3 regions of the Chloroflexus sp. MS-CIW-1 genome follow, and region 2 is predicted to be linked to each of the others. Evidence: riboswitches for the same ligand, from Rfam matches in the RefSeq annotation. Region 2 holds a riboswitch; each other region holds the start of a gene.
What was found. Region 2 has a riboswitch for S-adenosylmethionine ahead of QTO31_RS09875 (homocysteine synthase). Riboswitches for the same ligand answer to the same signal wherever they lie in the genome.
Positions count from the first base shown of each region.

Region 1: linked by a shared signal. The riboswitch ahead of QTO31_RS04230 (trans-sulfuration enzyme family protein) and the one ahead of QTO31_RS09875 (homocysteine synthase) in region 2 are both predicted to bind S-adenosylmethionine.
Region 3: linked by a shared signal. The riboswitch ahead of mtnA (S-methyl-5-thioribose-1-phosphate isomerase) and the one ahead of QTO31_RS09875 (homocysteine synthase) in region 2 are both predicted to bind S-adenosylmethionine.

Region 1 covers NZ_JAUBWR010000001.1:1,063,509-1,067,729, forward strand. The annotation lists gene QTO31_RS04225 (GNAT family N-acetyltransferase) at 456-1,004, shown strand; SAM riboswitch class I at 1,563-1,669, shown strand; gene QTO31_RS04230 (trans-sulfuration enzyme family protein) at 1,743-2,939, shown strand; gene QTO31_RS04235 (methylenetetrahydrofolate reductase) at 2,943-3,866, shown strand; gene map (type I methionyl aminopeptidase) at 3,903-4,221, shown strand, end outside.
Region 2 covers NZ_JAUBWR010000001.1:2,505,318-2,509,538, forward strand. The annotation lists gene galT (galactose-1-phosphate uridylyltransferase) at 1-472, shown strand, start outside; gene QTO31_RS09870 (HAMP domain-containing histidine kinase) at 609-1,622, shown strand; SAM riboswitch class I at 1,846-1,957, shown strand; gene QTO31_RS09875 (homocysteine synthase) at 2,059-3,354, shown strand; gene QTO31_RS09880 (homoserine O-acetyltransferase MetX) at 3,417-4,221, shown strand, end outside.
Region 3 covers NZ_JAUBWR010000001.1:2,329,417-2,333,637, forward strand. The annotation lists gene secD (protein translocase subunit SecD) at 1-723, shown strand, start outside; gene secF (protein translocase subunit SecF) at 774-1,775, shown strand; gene QTO31_RS09250 (hypothetical protein) at 1,735-1,878, opposite strand; SAM riboswitch class I at 1,921-2,017, shown strand; gene mtnA (S-methyl-5-thioribose-1-phosphate isomerase) at 2,077-3,120, shown strand; gene QTO31_RS09260 (hypothetical protein) at 3,117-4,178, shown strand.

The DNA.
Region 1 (4,221 bases), 1.4 Mb from region 2:
GACTCCGCCGGTTACTTGCCGAACTTCAAGGAACGATTACAATTATATCAGTATCAGCAACATGTTTTATACTGAATATCCGCAGGTGGTGGGTGTCGAAAAAACGTCTCGAGGATGATGAGCACGTTCAGGCTGTACACCCCTTCTGAAGAGGGAGGGTAGCCGTGCGTCGGATCTTCAGGGAGGGCCTGAACGTGGCTGCAAAATATGTAAGAGTTAAAAACGATGATCTCGGAGAGCCGATGCGGTCCTCAAGGGCAAAATGCCCTCGCTTCCGCAACAATGTGCGCAAGAGTACCTCGCGTCTGTCGCGATACAAGCACCTAGGTACGCGGGCATTGCACTTGCCTCTCTCGCGATACCTACACCGAGTAACCAGAGTGTAACTTCATGTGGTATATTTCACACACTTCATACAACAGATTTCCGCGTTAACCCACGGCAGGAGGCTGGGCATGGCCCAACGCAGTGTAGCGATGAGCAGTGTATCATTGAAGGACAACCGGCAGGTTACCATCAGACCCCTAGCCGAGAGTGATCGTGCAGCATTGACCGATTTCGGATTAAGTCTGCCCAAAGATGATCTGCTTTATCTCGAAGAAGACTTCACTAATCCCGAAATCATAACCCGTTTAGTCAATGCCTCATACGCCGAGAATTGGCGACAAATTGTCGCTATTGCCGACGACGGTTCGATAGCCGCATACGCTTCAGCTCGCCGCGTGCCAGGATGGTCAAATCACGTGGCCGAGCTACGGCTCCTTGTCAAACCCGGTTGGCGACGCTGCGGGCTTGGAATGCAGATGGCCCAGGCCATTGTTGAAACCGCTCGCGATCTGGGCGCCCAAAAGGTGACGGTCGCTATGCTGGCTGCCTTGAAGGCCGGTCAGGCCATCTTCTCACGATTGGGATTTGCCGTCGAAGGCCAGTTAACGCGCCACGCCATTGACCGTAACGGTGAACTGCACGATGTGGTGATTATGTCGGCATTCTTGAAGGTGTAGGGCGGCTGTAAGGTTTTTCAGAGTTTTCAATTTCGGGTCACATTCGACAACCAAACTGTTCAAAATGTAGAGTGACACGACGCACATTACGCACCCGCTGACAGCAAACCCTGATCTTCGCTCTTTCCCTGGGAGTGCGGGCCTCTGGCCCGCATGTGTGATGTTATGCTTCAGCGCAGATTGCCCGTGCGCTGTTAGTGCAAGTCTAGGATCGTGAGCCTCTGGCCCGCGTCGGACGCGGTGCGGCTATACCCCATTGGTTAGCGCATTAGCATACCATCAACCCTCGTTTACGGGGGCGCCAGTCCCTACCACTGCGCTGACGGGCATGATCGGCAAGCCAACGGGAGATTGGCACAGACGTTCGGCAGGACGGGAAGTTGCGCGACTCCGTACAGGCTACGGATAGGTTGAGAACCTCTCACTCCTCTCCACTCTCTCCTCAGTGACCACTGTCAGAGAGGAAAGAACTTTGAGAACCCCAAGATCGTCCAATTCACCATTGACAATAACCCATCACCCTGTTATACTCAGCCGTAATTGTATTGCAGAACGCTGCACTCATCCAGAGCGGTGGAGGGACCGGCCCTACGAAACCGCGCCAACCCGGCGGCATAATACCTGACGGGTGGCAACTCCGGCAGCAGAACGCTGGCAGATGAGAGGAGAGCGGCGTCTTCTCGCCAATCGGCAGGAGCACGTCACCTAATCTCTCATCGCCCTGATGAGAGGTTTTTTATGCCAAATGAACAGTTTTCTGGCCTCAGTACGGCCGCCGTCCACGCTGGAGAACCCCGCCAGCGCGCATTCGATGCCATTACGCCACCTATTGTGCACAGTGCAACGTACACCTTTCGTGATAGCGCCGAGCTGATCGCATTTCAATCAGGTGAACTCGAACGAGAAGAGTACGGTCGCTACGGAAATCCAACCGTTCGTGCCGTTGAGGCTCGCCTTGCCGCCCTTGAGTCACCATCAGCGCCAGCAGCCGCTCTCCTTTGTGCTTCGGGAATGAATGCGCTCACCACCGTGATGCTGGCGTTGCTCCCTAGCGGTAGCCACGTTATTCTGACTGACGACGGTTATCGGCGCACTCGCCAGTTTGTCCGCACAATGTTAGCACGGCTCGGCGTGTCGCATAGTGTGGTTGCCGCAGCCGATCCACTTGCCATTGCCGCAGCTATTCAACCAGGACGTACCCGACTGATCGTTACTGAAGCGCCGACAAACCCTTATTTGCGCGTCATTGATCTGGCAGCAGTGGCTCAGATCGCCCGTGAACATCGCATCAAAACCGTGATCGACGCCACCTTTGCCACACCGTATAATATGCGTCCTCTTGAATACGGTATCGACCTGGTTGTTCATAGCTGTAGCAAGTACCTGGCCGGGCACAACGACTTACTGGCTGGTGTGATCATCGGTCGACCGCCCCTTATCAGTGCTCTGCGCGAAACGCAGGGGATTTTGGGTGGCATTTGTGACCCGCATACCGCCTACTTGCTTGGCCGAGGGTTGAAGACATTTGCTCTCCGTATGGAACGTCACAATCAAAATGGGCAGGCAGTCGCTGAATTTCTCAGCCGTCATCCACGGGTCAGTCGGGTACATTACCCAGGCTTACCTTCGCATCCTGACCACGCCATAGCCCGTGCTCAGATGCGAGGGTTTGGCGGAGTTGTGTCGTTTGAAGTGGTTGGTGATCTCCAGACTGCAATGGCGGTTGTTGATCGGATGCGTCTCGCCTACATTGCGCCAAGCTTTGGCGGGGTGGAAAGTCTGGTTGAACAACCAGCGCTCATGAGTTACTATGAATTGAGTAGTGAAGAACGACTGGCGGTCGGTATCCGCGACAATCTCATCCGGCTTTCATGCGGAATTGAGGATGCGAGTGACTTGATCGCCGACCTGCAACAAGCTCTTGCCGACGAATAAGCTATGCACTCAACCCTCCAACGCCGGCTGGCCGCCGGCCAGATTGTAGTTACCGGCGAGATTGCTCCGCCAAAGGGGGCGGCCAGAAGCCATCTCGAAACCCTGGCTCAAAATATTCGCAATTATGTCGATGCAGTCAATCTGACCGACAATCAGCGTGGGATCGCCCGGATGTCGTCTTTGGGGGGGAGCGTCATTTTGCAGCAGCTCGGTATTGAACCGATTATGCAAATGACCTGCCAGCATCGTAACCGGATAGCTTTACAAGCTGATGCACTCAGTGCCTCCGCACTCGGTGTACGTAACTTGCTAGCAATGACCGGCGATCATCCACGCATTGGTGATCATCCAGAGGCCAAAAACGTTCTCGATCTGAATTCATTCCAGTTGATCCGCGTCTTGCGCACGTTGCGCGATCAGGCCACTTTCCAATCAGGTACACCGCTGAAAGAAGCACCCAGTTTCTTTATCGGCAGTGTCGCGAACCCGAACGTCGAACGGGCCGCACGGTTGGAAAAGAAGATTGAAGCCGGCGCAGAGTTCGTCCAAACCCAATTGATCTTTGATGTTGCACGTTTTCGGCAATGGATGGCCGATGTGCGGGCTGCCGGTTTGCATCAACAGGCGTACATCCTAGCCGGTGTGATGATCCTGCGCCGACCCAATTCAGCAATCTATCTACGCGATCACCTACCCGGCACGCTTATGCCAGAATCTGTGATCGAACGCATGCAACGCGCTGCCGATAGCGAAGCGGAAGGAATTGCCCTCGCTGCTGAGTTGGTGAATGAACTCCTTAGTATCGAGGGTGTTGCCGGTGTTCATATTATGTCGGTCGATTGGACACGTGCAATTCCTCGTGTCGTTGAACAAGCTGGCCTGCTGCCACGGCCACCGGCACCATCATCTGACGAGAATGTGCTATAACATGCTCAGTAAGTGCAAATAGAGCGAGAGTAGTCTATGGCTATCATTCTGAAATCACCGGCCCAGATAGAACTTCTACGCGCTGCGGGCCAACTGGTTCGACAGACGTTTAATGTGCTGCGTGAGTATATCCGACCGGGTGTCACCACGGCTGAACTGGACGCAATTGCTGAAGAGTTTATCCGTTCTCACGGTGCAGAACCGGTATACAAAGGATACGTGCCCGCTGGTCGCCGCGGGTATATTCCACCTTTTCCGGGTACGATCTGCGCCTCTATTAATGACGTGATTTGCCACGGCATTCCGAGTAAACGCGACCGGCTCCACCAGGGCGATATTGTCGGTATCGACATTG
Region 2 (4,221 bases):
GGGCGATATTCGTCATCGTATTGAAGAAGCACGTCGTTTTTTTGATGATACTGGTCAGTGTGTCTTCTGCGCGATGTTAGACGATGAACTGACCCAGCGTGAGCGTATCGTTTACCAGAATGATGCGTTTGTTGCTTTTGTCCTCTACGCAGCTTCTTCACCATTTCATATGTGGATTTTACCACGCAGACATCGAGCCAGTTTCTTCCATATCACCGAGCCAGAGCTGGATGGTTTGGCCGATGCAATTCGTGAAGTCTTCTCTCGGCTATACCACCGGTTGAACGATCCTGATTTTAATCTGGTGCTCCGTTCAACACCAGCTAAAGAACCTGAAAATGGCTATTTTCACTGGTATCTCGCTGTGGTACCGCGTCTCTCGTACATGGCCGGTTTCGAGCTGGGGAGCGGCATTTTTATTAATCCCAGTATTCCTGAAGCCTGTGCCGCATTTCTTCGTGATAATCACTAACGTGACATACTGTGTGACAGGATGTACATATTTACAATTATATGTCTTGTCAGTGAACATCTAAAATCGGTTATAATACCGTTCAACACTATGAGATAAGAAGTGTTGTACTGATGACACAACCCAGGAGTTTAAAATGTCTGGCGCATTTCCACTTAGCGATGAAACTGTCAAGGCTCTCGCGCCATGTAACCTGCCCTTCCTTCGCCACGATCCTTTTACGCGCAGCCGCAGTAGCGCCAGTATTCACGAGTTGCCTGAAACCATACAGAGAACAGTACGGGAATTGTATCAGACCCTCCTCACGATCTTTGCCGAATTTGATCAACAACGGCAGATTGATCTCCATCGTTTGCAGCAATTACTGCAAGAAACGCATTGGCATGATTTGATGCACGAACTGCGCAATCTTTCACTGCATCAGGCTGATGCCCATCTCGGCCAGGTTCTCCACGACTTACGTGGTGGTTCGCTCCAGGCGCTAGCTCTGCAATTGCAGCTTATCGAACTTGGTCAGGTACGACCAGATGACATCGAGCGCATATATCTACTGATTCGCGATCATCTGAAGATCATGCGCAACTGTTTACCCGATCTTGATCCGGTACGTACTGCCCGCGACATTGAGTTACGTGCACACGGGGTCGATCTGCTGCTTGAAAAGTGGCAACACGCTGATTACCGTTTACCCGATGGTCAGGCCAGTATCACGGTTGATGCCCGTTATAATGGTGTGGTTGCTGACCGTTGTGTTGAGTTTTCGGCGCTTGATCGCGTGTTTTACAACCTGATCAACAATGCTACACGCCACAGCGCTGACCGGCGGGTAATGGTTGGCATTTTCCCTATCTTTGAATGTGAAACACCCTCACTACGGATTGTCGTTGCTAATCGCATTGATCTGCTACAACGCACGGCGCTTGAGCAACGGTTCGGTCTGCAATGGAGCGATCTGTTTTACGGTGGGTTTACCTTCAGTAGCGACGGCAGCAGCGGGCACGGGTTCGGATTAGCCATTTGCGCCGAGCTGGTCGCCAATGCGTATGGCTTGCCCAACGGCCCGGCGGCAATTGGCGGCGGCTATGTTGGCGCCCGTCCACACGGTGATCTCTTCGTCGCCTGGTTTCATTGGCCGATTGCTGCGCCGTAGTCAAGAAGTCCTACCAGCCTAGGCCACCGTCGGAAGCGAAAGCTGCGCCCCTCTGCACCTGCGTCGGCCGGTTTGGGAGTTTCTCTCTCCCTCTCTCAGCTCATCACTGTCGGATGGAGTGAAAACGCTGCAAAGATACTTGACAAATCCGCGTCGCATAGTTTATATTACCGATACTGTATGGTGCAGGCGACACCATAACTGTACCTCAACAACGTACACGCACTCATCCAGAGCGGTGGAGGGACCGGCCCGTTGAAACCGCAGCAACCCTCGTATGCGTCGCCGCATACGAACGGTGCTAAGTCCGGCAGAAGTGTTCTGGAAGATGAGCGACGTGGAAGAATGGCCCTGTGCAATGATTTCACGCCCTCATCGTAAGTTGAGGGCGTTTTTGTTGCCTGCAATTTGGCTTAGCTATTCTGAGGAGGTTGTCATGTCCGATGCTCCACGCTTTACCGGTTTTGAGACACTTGCCCTCCACGCCGGGCAAATTCCCGATCCAACGACTGGCTCGCGGGCAGTACCCATCTACGCCACAACATCGTATCAATTCAAGGACACCGATCACGCTGCTCGTCTGTTCAACCTGCAAGAGTTCGGCAACATCTACACCCGAATCATGAATCCAACCACCGATGTCTTCGAGCAGCGGATGGCGGCCCTGGAGGGCGGTGTGGGAGCGCTAGCATTATCGTCGGGTCAGGCTGCCGAAACGCTGGCGATCCTCAATTTGGCCGGTAGTGGTGATAATATTGTTGCCTCGTCGGACCTCTACGGTGGCACGTACAACCTCTTCCGCCATACGCTGCCACGATTGGGAATCACGACTCGCTTTGTGGATGCGCGTGACTATGACGGTTTTGCGGCGGCAATTGATAGTCGTACTAAAGCCTTTTTCCTCGAGCTGGTGGGGAATCCGCGCCTCGATGTGCTTGACCTAGAGCGAATTGCTGCGATTGCGCATGCCCAGGGTGTGCCGGTGATTGTTGATGCAACCACCGTGACACCGTATCTATGGCAGCCGATTCAACACGGGGCTGACATCGTTATTCATTCAGCGACTAAGTATATTGGCGGTCACGGTACCGCCATCGGTGGGATCATTGTTGATAGCGGAAAGTTCGATTGGGCTGCCAGCGGACGGTTTCCCGAATTCACCAGTCCCGATCCAAGCTATCACGGTTTGATCTACACTCAGGCTTTTGGCAATCTGGCCTACATCATCAAAGCTCGCGTGCAAGGTTTGCGCGATATTGGCGCAGCGCTTAGTCCGTTCAACAGCTTCCTCTTCTTGCAAGGTTTGGAAACCCTGCCCCTGCGGATGGAACGGCACAGTAAAAATGCCCTGGCAGTGGCTCGCTACCTGAGCGAACATCCCAAAGTGGCGTGGGTCAACTATCCTGGTCTGCCCAGCCATCCGAGCTACGCCCTTGCTCAGAAGTACTTACCGCGCGGCCAGAGTGGGATCGTCGGTTTTGGGCTGAAAGGAGGCCGCACTGCCGGTCGTATCTTTATCGAGCGGCTTCGTCTGTTCTCGCATCTGGCGAACATCGGCGATGCGAAGAGCCTCGCAATCCATCCAGCTACAACGACGCATAGCCAGTTAACACCGGAAGAGCAACGATTAACCGGTGTCACCGACGATTATGTGCGGCTTTCGGTTGGATTGGAGACGATTGACGACATTCTTGCCGATCTCGATCAGGCACTGGCCGGAACACCTTCATAGGGGCCGCGACAGATCGCACTGACAATGGTGTCACTGCGATCTGTCCGGCAAGGAGTATCTGGATGGAAGCACTGAGCCATGCGCCAATCTCAGAAGGGGTTGGTATTGTACGTACTCAACGCATGTATTGGACCACCCCGCTGAAGCTGACTAGTGGCGCCACACTGGGTCCACTAACGTTAGCCTACGAAACATACGGTGAGTTAGCACCTGATCGCTCAAATGCAATTTTGATCTTGCATGCACTGTCCGGTGATGCCCACGCTGCCGGTTACCATCATCCTACCGACCGCAAACCGGGTTGGTGGGATGCGATGATCGGGCCGGGACGTGCGTTTGATACGAATCGCTACTTTGTTATCTGCTCGAACGTGATCGGCGGTTGTCGTGGTTCAACCGGCCCCTCGAGTCCACACCCGGCGGATGGAAAGCCTTATGGCTCGCGCTTTCCCATTATTACGATTGAAGACATGGTGCGTGCCCAACAACGTCTGATCGATGCGTTGGGGATAGATACCCTCCTGGCGGTTGCAGGAGGCTCGATGGGAGGGTTTCAAGCCCTGGCCTGGGCAGTGGAGTACCCGGAACGGGTACGCGGTGCGATCTTGCTCGCGACCAGTGCCCGCTCTAGCCCACAGACGGTCGCCTGGAATTATATTGGACGACGGGCCATTATGGCCGATCCCCGCTGGCGAGGCGGCGATTACTACGATGGCGAACCACCGCGTGATGGTTTGGCTGTGGCGCGTATGCTTGGGCATATCACCTACCTATGTGAGGAAAAGCTCGAACAGCGCTTTGGCCGTCGGGTTGATAGTGAGATTCTCGACCTTGGACCATGCTTCGCCATCGAGCACTATCTCGAAC
Region 3 (4,221 bases), 180 kb from region 2:
TGTCCGGTGATTAACGCCGCGTTAACCGATGGTTCTGGAATTATTGAAGTAAGTACGGAAGCTGATCGTAATCGTATCTTCAATCAGTTGAAGTACGGTGCTCTGCCGGTTCCACTCGTGATCGAGACGAGCCGAACGGTGACGGCGACCCTGGGGCGAGAGAGTGTAGCAGCCAGTATTACAGCCGGAGTTGTTGGTCTGGCGGTGGTCGCAGCCTTTATGATTTTATTCTATCGGGGACCCGGCGTCGTTGCAACGGTTGCACTGCTCATCTACACGATCATCAGTTTCGCGATTTACCGTCTGATTCCGATCACACTGACCCTGCCCGGTATTGCCGGATTTATTCTCTCGATTGGACTCGCCGTTGATGCCAACGTATTGATCTTTGCCCGCCTCCGCGAAGAGTACCGCCGCGGACGTGATATTCGCAGTGCGCTCGAATTAGGTTTCGTTGAATCCTGGCCAGCCATCCGCGACTCAAGCGTTTCAACCTTGATCACGAGTATTGTGCTGTTTATGTTCGGCAACAGCTTCGGTGTCAGTTTGATCAAAGGCTTTGCGCTTACACTTGGTCTCGGCATTGTGATCAGTCTGTTCACTGCTGTTGTTGTCTCACGAACATTTCTACGTCTGCTCCTGCCGTTGTTTAGCGATGAACGTGCCTGGTGGTTTGGCGTGGATCGCCGTTCAGCAACACCAACTGCGCAGGCTGTCTCGTAGGTATTCAACGACATCGTTCACCTGTGATCGTGAATGGGAGTAACACCTGTATGGAACATCTTGTCCGCCGTCGCTATTGGTGGTTTACGTTTTCAATCCTGGTGATCTTGCCGGGCTTATATATGCTCTTCTTGCATCCTTTAGTCACTACCGGGCGATTTACTATCGGCCTGCGTCCAAGCATTGACTTTGCCGGTGGTGCATTGTGGGAATTGCGTTTTCCTGAGACCGCGCCTGAGCGTTTGAGCACTGATCGGATCGCAGCAGCGTTTGCCGCAGCGGGCTTCGAGAATGCACTGGTTCAGCTCAGCCCAACCCAAATTGACGGGAAAGCAGTAGCAGCCGCATTAGTACGCACCCGTCCACTTAGCGAGTCGGATCCCAACACCGAAATTGATGCCGTGATGAAGGCACTCTCTACCGAATTTGGCAACGTTAGTCGGGAACGACTGGAAAGTGTTGGACCAACCGTCAGTGCCGAATCAACCCGCAGTGCGATTATTGCCGTGCTCGGCGCGTCACTAATTATCTTGCTCTACCTGACTTGGGCCTTCCGCAAGGCACCGCACCCTGTCCGCTACGGCGTATGTGCCATTATCGCGATGCTGCACGACGTATTGGTAGTACTTGGGATTGCTGCCGTTTTAGGCGCAACCATCGGCTTAGAGGTCGATGCGCTCTTCCTGACCGCTTTGCTAACAACCCTTAGCTTTTCGGTACACGATACCATTGTTGTGTTCGACCGCATTCGTGAGAACCTGCTGAATCGGCATCCGGCTGAAACCTTCGATGATATTGTCAACCATAGTCTGGTGCAGACTCTCCCACGGTCGATCAACACTCAGCTTACCACCTTCTTTACACTTACTGCCCTCTTGTTGTTTGGTGGTGATACTATCCGGAACTTTGTCTTGATGCTGCTCATCGGCCTCATCAGCGGGACCTACTCATCAATCTTCAATGCGGCTCAGCTTTTGGTCGTGTGGGAACATCGAGAATGGCGTCATTGGTTTAAGCGCGGTCGGCGCGATGAGACGGCTCCAGCAATGTAACCTGATCAATCAGGTCAAACCAGGTCACTGAAACCGTTAACACTGCCTGCCGTATCAACATCACAATTTGCTGTAAACCGGTACTCGTGATATAATCGCTCACAACGTTCGTATGCGGCGCCATAGTGCGTCGGCGAACTTCAGATGCTCATCGAGATGGGCTGAGGGACTGGCCCGATGACGCCCGGCAACCCCCTGCGGGGAAGGTGCCAAATCCAGCGGCAATTGCCGAAAGATGAGAGGAACGAAGTTTATCGGAGCCTCTCGCCGTGCGAGTGGCTCCATCTTAATTACGACGCCTATGGAACTCCGCACTGTCTGGTGGGAAGACAACGCCGTTTGTCTGATCGATCAGCGTAAATTACCGCACATTGTTGAAGTCGTGCGCTGCACCGACCTGGATGCAGTGGTCTTTGCCATTCGGAGCATGCAGGTACGCGGTGCACCGGCAATCGGCTGCACTGCTGCCTATGGGATGGCTTTGGTTGCCCAGCGTAGCAATGCGAATACGCCTGCTGCGTTGCTGACCGAATTAGAACAGGCTAAACGCACCCTTGATGCCCAGCGACCAACCGCTGTTAATCTAGCCTGGGCAACCAGCCGGATGGTGCGCCAGGCTCATGCGCTGTTGAACGAAGATGTCACCATGATGAAGACAGCGCTTCTGGCGGAGGCCGAAGCGATCTTTGCCGAGGATCTGGCAATGTGCCATGCCATCGGCGATCATGGCGCACCACTGATTCCACTACGCGGACATGTTCTCACTCATTGCAACGCCGGTGGCCTGGCTACCGCTGGTTATGGCACAGCCCTCGCCCCAATCCGCACGGCATTTGCGCAGGGTCGCCCTATTCACGTCTTTGTCGATGAGACGCGGCCCTTCTTGCAAGGAGCACGGCTGACAGCCTGGGAATTGCTCCAAGCCGGTATCCCCCAAACGTTGATTACTGACAATATGGCCGCCTTTATGATGCAGCGTGGTCAAATAGACTGTGTGATTGTTGGCGCCGACCGGATTGCAGCTAACGGTGATGTGGCAAATAAAATTGGCACGTATGGATTAGCGATTCTTGCCCGTTATCATAATATTCCGTTTTACGTTGCTGCCCCTTACTCTACCATTGATCTCAACACTGCCAGCGGTGCCGACATTCCTATCGAAGAGCGTGACCCCAACGAAGTAACCCGTATTGCCGGAGTTGCGATTGCTCCCGATGGTGTCCCTGCCGCGCATCCGGCGTTCGATGTCACGCCCCACGAATTGATTACGGCTATCATTACTGAACGGGGCGTTGTGCGTCCACCATTCGTGGCTGCACTGCGTCAGCTTGAGAGTAAGCAATGAGTGGGTTGGGTTCGCTTGTGCCGGCTTGTCAGCCACTCTTACGCGGTGGTCTTCCCCACACGAATCCGGGCGTGGTAGCCCAGTTCATTTGCCGGTACCTGCCACAGACGCCAGCCTGTCCGTTACCACCGCCGCGAACATTGGCCGATACGCCATTTGCGCTGGCAGCACAAGGGTTGCCAGGCCTTCAGATCGATGTCGAACGTGACCGGCTGACGGTCGAACAGGAAACTCTGGAGCGTGAGGCCAACCGGGTTAGTCTGGCCTACCTGCGCAGTGAGGCCCAATTTGCAGCGCTGAGCGGCCCGGCTGTGACGGTGTTGGACGAGCTGTTACGCCGCTTAAATGCCGAAGAACGGCAACCGCTTGTGTTGAAGTACGAAACGATTGGTCCGGTTAGTCTGAGTCTGGCGCTGACCGATGACCAAGAACGCCCGCTGGCCTATGAACCGGCATGGCGAGAGGTGTTACTCCAACTTTGTAGTTTACGAGTATGGTGGCATCACCAGCAGTTGCAGGGCTACGCCTCTCATCGGCTGGCAATGATTGAGGAACCCTTCCTTGATGCACTCTTGACTCCACTGTGTCCACTGACCTGGGAAGAGGGACTTGATCTGCTCAGTCGGTTTCTCGCCGATCTCCCTGTTCATTGTGGTCTGTTTCTGAGAGGTCGTGTACACTGGTCAGAACTTTTGCACCTGCCGGTGGATGTGATAGGCTTTCATGTGATCGAACAAATCGATCTCCTCCTGCACACTGCAACAGAGCTGGCCGAGTTTTTGACCGATGGTGGCTGTCTGGCTTGGGGAATCGTCCCAACTGAACCCAGAGTGCTGAACAGTGTCCAGGCTGCCGGGCTGTGCGATCAGGTTGTGCAGGCAATGCAACGGGTTGCAGCAGCTACTGGCCTGCCGATGACCTTGGTCCAACAGCAATCATTCCTCTCATTTACTGGCAGTTTAAGCTATATGAGTCCTGATTATGCCGAGCGAGCATTAGACCTTTGTCTCGAAACAGTACAGTTACTTCAACAGAATCTGGATTCGAGGACTACTTAGATAGGGCCTAACCTGTTGATTGCAGGCCAGGCAAGGAGAAAAC